DNA from 2 places in the Paenibacillus sp. 01T443 genome. Region 2 is predicted to be linked to the other one. Evidence: riboswitches for the same ligand, from Rfam matches in the RefSeq annotation. Region 2 holds a riboswitch; the other holds the start of a gene.

Region 1 (4,312 bases), on a different contig from region 2:
TATCCTCCACTGTCCTGGCATACAATGCATGATCCTCCCATATTCCGTTTATTTTCAAATATTTGCTCGCAAGTCCTTCATGACGAAAACCTCCTTTCTCCAATACCCGAATAGAGGGTTGGTTTCTTGGCATGACACCCGCTTGAATACGGTGAAGCCCTAGTTGATTAAAAGCATAATTTACGCATAGCGCGATGGCTTCTGTCATATAACCCTTGCCGTTCTCCCCGTGATCTAGAAAATAACCAAGGTTCGCATTTTGGAAAGGACCCCGGGCGACTCCTGATAGCTCGATACGTCCTATAAGCTTATCTGTATGCTGTAAAAAAACGCCAAACACATAATTTTGATCCTGTTCTGCCCCTCTGATCCCGGCTTCAATCATTTTCTTCTGTTCTTCTAACGTAAAATAAGGCTCAGGCCGAATCGGCTCAAAGGGATTGAAAAAATGGTAATTTCTCAAGCGAAGCGCAAGCAGCTCTTCTGCATGGCCCACTGCCATTGGCAGCAGGTAGATATTTTCACCTTGCATCATCCATTTCTCCTTTCGAAAAATTCATTGTTTTTCTGTTTCTCGAGGTCTTGAAACATTTCGAAAAAAATTTGAAAATTCTGACCGTTTTCTTGTATACATTTACAATACACACCACATAATAACCTCACATCCCAAGAAGGAGTGATTTTAATGAGCAGAAAAAGTTCGAATACATTGGTTGTACCACAAGCAAGAGGAGCGATTGAGCAATTGAAAACAGAGGCTGCGCAGCAGCTTGGCGTTTCGTTCTCGCAGGATGGTTACAATGGTAATCTTTCCACGCGCGATGCTGGTTCGATTGGCGGATACATTACGAAAAAGCTTGTTCAAATCGCGGAACAACAATTAGGTGGACGCAACTTCTAATCAGCCGCCGAAAAGCCCTCCTATTGCTGGAGGGCTTTTCTTCTGTGACTGGATCGATCCCGATCCCCAATGGATGCTGCCGAATCAAGCTATTCTATTCCTATTTCTGAAGGTGGTAAGGCACGGTCGCGATAACCACATCCTTTTGTGTAAATAGATAGGCACGGAGCATTAAGCTCGTTTGGTTGTGCAGAAAATAATGCCACCAATGCTTTGTAATAAACTGCGGAATGAGAATGGTAATATGATCCGTTTCAGCCGTTTTCCATTCTATTGTATCAATAAACCTCATCAGAGGTCTAATGATGCTCCGATAGCTCGACCGAAGAACAATGAGCCGGACTCCGGGGTTCCATTCTTCCCACTTCTTTTCCATTCGTTCAATGTCCTCGTCATCAAATCCAACGTAAACGGCAACGACATTATCCGTCAACGATTTGGCATAGCTAAGGGAATGATTAACGACACGCGTTATTCCCGCAATGGGAACCACAATCGTGCTCCCTTTTATAACCGGTTTATCTACTGACATATTAATCCGCAGTTCGTCTGACATGTTGCAGTAATGACGGTGAATTCCATAAAACAATAAGATAACGAGCGGCAGAAAGATAAACACCATCCAAACGTGGCTAAACTTTGTAAAAATAAAAATTAAGGTAATTGCCAGCGTTGTAAGCATGCCGATTGTATTAATTATGAAACGTGAAAGCCATCCGGCCGGCTTCAGCTTCACCCAACGTACCATCATGCCCAGCTGGGAAAGCGTAAATGGTATAAATACACCCACTGCATATAGCGGAATTAAGCTTTCGGTGTTGCCGTGAAAAGCGATAACCAATAATGCAGATAAGACGCCCAAAATAATAATGCCGTTCGAAAAGCCCAAACGGTCGCCACGCGCCATGAACATATTCGGCATATATTTATCTTTTGCCAGCATGAAGGCAAGCAGCGGGAATGCTGCGTAAGCTGTATTTGCCGCCAGAAATAAAATGAGCGCCGTAACGCCCTGAATCACATAATAAATGACGCCTCTGCCAAAGGTAGCATTCGCGATTTGCGATACGACGGTTTCTTTCTCATTCGGAATTATGCCATACCAATAGGCAAGCAGGCTTATGCCGATAAACATTGCGCCTAGAATCGTCCCCATCATAATAAGCGTAGTTGCCGCATTGCGCTCGGCCGGCTGTTTAAAGTTTGGAATCGCATTGGACATCGCCTCCACGCCCGTGAGCGCTGAGCAGCCCGAACTGAAAGCCTTTAGCAGAAGGAATAAACTGATGTTCGAGACTGCAGCACCCATTTCAGGAGCAGCTGCCGGAACGCCGCCTGCCAAATATTTTATAACGCCGGAAATAATCAATACGAAAATGGCGATTACGAACAAGTAGACCGGCATGGCCAGCACCGAAGCCGATTCCGTGATACCCCGCAAATTAATAATAGTCAGAAGAAAGATCATAACTAAAGCAATGAGGACCCGGTGATCATGAAGCGAAGGAAACGCTGACGTAATGGCATCCGTCCCCGCCGACGTACTGACCGCAACAGTCAGAATATAATCGACTAGCAGCGATCCTCCTGCTAACAGACCGGTAGAAACGCCGAGATTATCCTTCGCGACAATATAAGCGCCGCCGCCGGAAGGATAAGAGAAAATCGTTTGGCGATACGATAAAATAAGCACCAATAAAAGACCTAGCACAGCGATGGAGATTGGAATGGAATACCAAACCGCTGTAAATCCGACAACCATCAGCACAATTAAAATTTGCTCCGTGCCGTATGCGACCGAGGATAAAGCATCTGACGAAAGCACCGCAAGCGCCTTAAGCTTGCTCAGCTTTTCACCTTCAATTTCCGAGCTTTTCATCGGACGTCCGATAATCAATCGTTTAAATCTGCTGACCATAATTGCTCCCCATTTCCTATCCTTGTACTCTAATAAAATGTCAAATACCGTTTAGAACACAAAAAAAGCCGCAGGAAAGTAAGGACTTTCCCACGGCTTACCAAATAAACTTGGTTCGTTCGTGATAAATTCCTCTTCTGGACGCTTACGAGGTTAGCTGTCGGATTCGGACGCAAAAGTCGCCCTACGCTTGGCAAAGCCAAGTGATTCACCCCTGAGACAAGATCGAATGATCGGTCTCCATGGTTCCCCCGCTTCTTTTTCAGAACTCAGCGATCAAGGATAATATCAGAAAATGTTACGGCATTGGATTACGTTCTGAATCTTACTCCTTTCCATTGCCATTGTAAACGATCATAAATGTCTAAAATGATTTGATTTGGAATCATGCGGAATCATTTAACCGCTTACAACCTATGCATTCTTTTCTTATCGCTCACATGCTTGAAATCCCTTTGATTTTCATAAAAACATCTGATTAATAGAATAGCAATCCGTAAGAAATCGATGCCCGCTTTATATGATACGATTGGAGTATGTTTAAACCCACTAAGAAAGGATGTTTTAGAATGGCAAAATACACAACCTACATCATTTCCGAGGACGCAAGAGCGCAATCCGAATTTTACATGCAGGCACTTGGAGGAGAAATCAATTCCATTCTGACGCATGGCCAGCTTCCCGACGCACGCGAGGAGCTCAAAGACAAAATCATTCACCTCTGTTTCAATGCCGCAGGCGTCAATTTCTTTATGTCAGACTCTGTGTTTGAGCCTGTGCAGAGCGGAAACGCCGTTCATTTAAACCTTGAATTCGCTTCAGAAGCTGAAGCACGGCAAGCCTTCAATCAATTAGCAATCGGCGGCCAAATCCATCAGCCTTTAGAGCCTGCTTTCTGGGGCTCCTTATTCGGACAAATCGAAGACAAATTCGGTATACGCTGGATGATCACCACTGAATCAAACGCAAGTCAAGCCTAACCGATTTCGATATCGGAGAATACGTTTGACATGAAGAGGAGACGTCCCCTGTGCAGAGGGCCGTCTCCTCTTTTCTTCGTTATTTTATCCTATTTGTAAAACAAGGAATTATTCATACGATTGTCGAATAGTGTCGGATGAAATCATTCTCTTTTGTCTCTATTTTTTCGTCATACCATCAAATCATATGAGGAGGAGGATGCTTGGTGTCATTCTTGTTCAAGGCAGCCGAATACCCGATAAGCCCCGGCTGCTATCTGATGAAAAATAAAGAAGGCAGCATCCTCTACGTCGGAAAATCCAAAAACCTGCGAAGCCGGCTGCGTTCCTATTTCACGAAAAACCATACCCATCGAAGGATTAAGCAGCTTGTACAGGAAATATCGTCCATTGAGGTCGTCCTTGTCAATAATGAAGCTGAGAGCTTACTCCTCGAGAATAACTTAATAAAAATTCATAAGCCTCCCTTTAATCGAGCATTAAAAAGAGATAACAGCGGCTATGCTTATTTGC
Region 2 (4,312 bases):
TTTGGTTGTGGCGAACGAGCAAGCGATTATTTCACCTCCTTGGTCCATTCACTCCGGCGTCGGAACGAGCAATTATACGTTCTGCTGGTCGATGGCAGGAGAAAACTATACCTTCACAGACATGGACGCGGTACCTGCAAGCGAGCTAAAATAGAAGCAATCGCTACAGGAGGTGCACCATGCTTGCTGCTGAACGGCATCGGAAAATTATTGAGAAACTAGAGCAGCTTGGGGCAGTTAAAGTATCTGAGCTGAGTGAACAGTTTGGCGTCACGGAAAAAACGGTTCGCGAGGATTTGGAGAAGCTCGAGGAGAAGGGACTGCTGAAGCGTACACATGGCGGGGCTGTGGTGGAGCAAGAAGGCGAAGACAGCCTTTACCCGCTGCAATTCCCTAACAGCAAGCATCAACAGGAAAAAGCAGCCATTGCCGCGCTTGCGCTTTCCTGCATCGAGGATAACGATATCATCGCGCTTGATGCGGGCAGCACTACGCTTGAGATGGCGAAGAAGCTTCCCAATATGCCTGTCACCGTGCTTACGAATGATCTGCTCATTATTCGAGAGCTGACCTTAAAGGACCAGGTAAGGCTTGTCATTCCAGGTGGTTATCGCCATAATAACCTGCTTATTGGGGCAGAGTCACAGGAATGGATTAAACGCTTGAATGTCCATAAGCTTTTTTTATCAACGACGGGTATTCATTTGGAATATGGGCTGACGATATTTACGGAAGAATTATCGAAGCTGAAGAAGCTTTATATGGATAACGCGAAAACCGTGTATTGCTTGGCCGACCATAGCAAGTTCGACAAGGGCGCTTTGATTACTTTTGCTGGTCTGGATGAGATTGATTGCATCATTACAGATGATGGCATTGCTCCAGAGGTCGCAGCCAAATATGAGGCGCTTCATATAAAAATGATGAAGGCGCAGCTTCCGGAAAGCGGGAGGCGTACGAGAGGGAGGACTTAAACCGATGGGATTGTTCGATTTAACAGGGAAAACGGCTGTCGTAACAGGTGCCGGCCGCGGCCTTGGAGCAGCGGTAGCACTTGGGTTAGCGGAGGCAGGCGCTGATGTGGCGCTTGTCACCAATAGCACGCCTGCTGACAAGACAGCTGACGCCGTGCGGGCATTAGGACGCAAAGCCATTACGATACAAGCCGATGTTTCTGATCGCGCGAAGCTCGCGGGCATCATTGATCGGACAGTGAACGAGCTGGGACGGATCGATATTTTGGTCAATAACGCGGGCATCATTCGACGTACGCCGGCCGCAGAGCACAGCTATGAGGATTGGCAGGCTGTAATAGATGTTAATTTGAACTCGGTATTTGTGCTGTCTCAGCTTGCAGGCAAGCATATGATCGAGCAGGGCTCAGGCAAAATTATTAATATCGCGTCGATGCTCTCCTATCAGGGCGGCATTAACGTTCCAGGCTACACTTCCAGCAAGCATGCGGTTGCAGGGCTTACCAAAGCGCTTGCAAGCGAATGGGCGAGCAAAGGCTTACAGGTAAACGCGATTGCTCCAGGCTATATGAGCACGGATAATACGGAAGCGCTTCGCGAGGATCCCGTACGCAGCACCCAAATTTTGCAGCGCATTCCAGCTGGACGCTGGGGCTCCTCGGAGGATTTGATTGGGCCGGCAGTCTTTTTAGCTTCTTCGGCTTCTGATTACATGAACGGCCATATTCTCGCCGTTGATGGCGGATGGTTGGTTAGGTAATAAGGCTATAATTGCGTAAAAGGCTCTCCCTATGCAGCTGCGGCTGTAATAAAGGAGGGCCTTTTTGTTGCGAGTGCCGAACGGTTCTCGAAAACTGCTGAAAAAAGTTAGAAAGTCCAGAACGAGAATGACTGTTCTGGACTTTCTATTTGTACAAACCCTTTTAGCTAACTAATCCAAAGAGACATAGGAGACAGAACGTTGACGCAAAACAGATTCTTCATGATCGATGCTGTACGGGGGCGATTCGGCAGATTGGGCTAGCGCATGGTTGACAGCTGTAACGAACAAGTGGAGGGCACGGCCATCCTGATCCGATTTGTCGTATTGATACTGGTCGAGTGGCGGAAGAGGGATGCTGCCGATAAAGCTTTGAAGCAGATCGCTCCATCTGTCTAAGTCAACGGACTCTTCTGTATCGCTGGCAAACAGCTCACTCCAGCCAAAGCCTTGATTGCTCGTTAATCGAAGACATATGCGGTGGCCTGCAGAATCGACGGCGAGAGCAGGAATAACGAAAAGCTCGATTCGGGTGACGGATAAATGAGGAGGCTGTTCCGTGAAATGATGCAGATGATTTGCACAATTTGTCAACATAAATAAATCTCTCCTTTGTTCGCTTACGAGGTTAGCTGTCGGATTCGGGCTAGAGAGAATGCCCTACCAGGGTTACAAATCCCTGGATTCACCCCTTGCGTACGATTGGAATCGTTCGCGTTGGTTCCCCCGCTTTTTCATTCGAAAAATTCAGCGTGAATAATGTACTCTTCATTATACCCCGCAATTGCATATCTGTAAATCTTGTACAATTAAATAGGGATACGTACAAGGTAGCTTGGACAGGCTTTAGAATCCTGTAAAGTAAAAAAAGGAATATCACGAAGCGGCATGTAGTCATCCGCTATCGTGATATTCCTTTTGTCCGGAGCGTTCCCGTTACGCCTCTGCTATCTCTATCCAGTCCTGTGACCATACTTGTATTTCACGGATGATCGGCTCCAGCGCGCGGCCCTTCTCCGTTAATGAATATTCTATGCGAACGGGTATTTCGGGATAAACATGCCTGTCGACAATACCTTCGTTTTCTAAATCCTTGAAACGCTCAGACAATAGTCTTCCGCTGATTGGCAATGCGGATTGGACAGCGCAGAACCGCTGCGGTCCGGACAGAAGCTGGAATATGATTAGGCCGGTCCAACGTCTGCTAATAATGTCCATTCCCCTCTGGAAACGGGGACAAAGGTTAGATTGATTCATGAATATCACCTCTTTTATCTTCCAATAAGTATAACCTCAATATCTTATTTATACAAGCACACCTGAATATTGTTAATTACTTGACTATCATTAGTTATAAAACTATAATTAGTTACAAATAGTAAGTGAAGTTGGGGAGGCACCGCCATGAAACCATTATTTTTAGCACATGGATCACCGATGCTCGCTGTAGAGCAGAATGAATATAGCAAATTTCTTCAACAAACGGGAGCAAGCCTGAAACCGGATGCCATCGTCATTTTTACAGCACATTGGGAGACAGAGACGGTTACCATCTCTTCCAAGGATGATGAATACGAAACGTTATATGATTTCTACGGTTTTCCTGATGAGCTTTACCAGGTTAAATATCCGGCCAAAGGATCCACAAAGGTAGCGGAGTTAGTTGGCCATCTGCTGAGCGAAAATCATATCCGGGTAGCATATGATACGTCAAGAGGACTCGACCATGGTTCATGGACGATGCTGAAGCATATGTTTCCAAAGGCAGATATTCCGGTCGTACAGGTTTCCGTTAACCCTTATCGCTCAGCGGAGGAGCAGTTCCGAATCGGCGAGGCGCTGCGCGGCTTGAGCGATCAAAATATTTTGCTTATCGGAAGCGGCGTGACCGTTCATAACCTTCGGGCGGTGAAATGGGGACAGAAAGAGCCGGAGAGCTGGGCAGTCGAATTTGACGAGTGGCTAATAGAGAAAATGAATAAGCATGATATAAATTCTCTTTTTCGGTATGAAGAGCTGGCTCCACATGCTAAAATGGCAGTACCTCGCGCAGAGCATTTCGTTCCTTTATATATAGCACTTGGAAGCGGAGATCCGGGTGCGGTCCCGCAGGTTATCTATAGAAGCTATGAATTCGGCACTTTGAGCTACTTATCTATGCGATTTTAATCCTATATCTATTTAGAAAAGGTGAACCAATATGATCAAACCCCATATCGCAGCACTAATAAAAGATAAACTTAAACGCACGCAAGCCGGAAATGACGATATCTACGTCATTGGCCCGGTCAAGCTGCCAGTAGAGCTGGACGGAGAGACAAAAACGTTTCATTGGTACAGCTGGCTTCGCAAGGAAGCCGGCGAGGAAATGTCTCCCGAACAGCTGGTCGAGGATTTGAACCGCTTCTCTTATGCGGATCTCCAGCAATCGAGCGTTCTCGTCTACGGCGATTTTGATAACAATGAAGACGCGCTTATCCGAATGCACAGCATTTGCCATACAGGGGATATCTTCGGAAGCGCAAGATGCGATTGCGGATATCAGTTGAAGCAATCCATGCGTATTATTACCGAGCAC

Evidence for each region. A riboswitch is a leader RNA that binds a small molecule or an ion and turns the genes downstream of it on or off. The one in region 2 is predicted to bind cyclic di-AMP.
Region 1: it holds a riboswitch for cyclic di-AMP, as region 2 does, so the genes downstream of both, AC1DLI_RS16775 (APC family permease) here and AC1DLI_RS03260 (hypothetical protein) in region 2, are expected to answer to the same signal.

The regions. Positions count from the first base shown of each region.
Region 1 is NZ_JBFTPE010000008.1:641,637-645,948, forward strand. It holds gene AC1DLI_RS16765 (GNAT family N-acetyltransferase) at 1-535, opposite strand, end outside; gene AC1DLI_RS16770 (alpha/beta-type small acid-soluble spore protein) at 686-901, shown strand; gene AC1DLI_RS16775 (APC family permease) at 1,002-2,819, opposite strand; cyclic di-AMP (ydaO/yuaA leader) riboswitch at 2,947-3,104, opposite strand; gene AC1DLI_RS16780 (VOC family protein) at 3,389-3,799, shown strand; gene AC1DLI_RS16785 (GIY-YIG nuclease family protein) at 4,006-4,312, shown strand, end outside.
Region 2 is NZ_JBFTPE010000002.1:144,218-148,529, reverse strand. It holds gene kduI (5-dehydro-4-deoxy-D-glucuronate isomerase) at 1-154, shown strand, start outside; gene AC1DLI_RS03270 (DeoR/GlpR family DNA-binding transcription regulator) at 180-974, shown strand; gene kduD (2-dehydro-3-deoxy-D-gluconate 5-dehydrogenase KduD) at 979-1,734, shown strand; gene AC1DLI_RS03260 (hypothetical protein) at 1,906-2,331, opposite strand; cyclic di-AMP (ydaO/yuaA leader) riboswitch at 2,337-2,497, opposite strand; gene AC1DLI_RS03255 (winged helix-turn-helix transcriptional regulator) at 2,671-2,991, opposite strand; gene AC1DLI_RS03250 (DODA-type extradiol aromatic ring-opening family dioxygenase) at 3,139-3,903, shown strand; gene AC1DLI_RS03245 (GTP cyclohydrolase II) at 3,935-4,312, shown strand, end outside.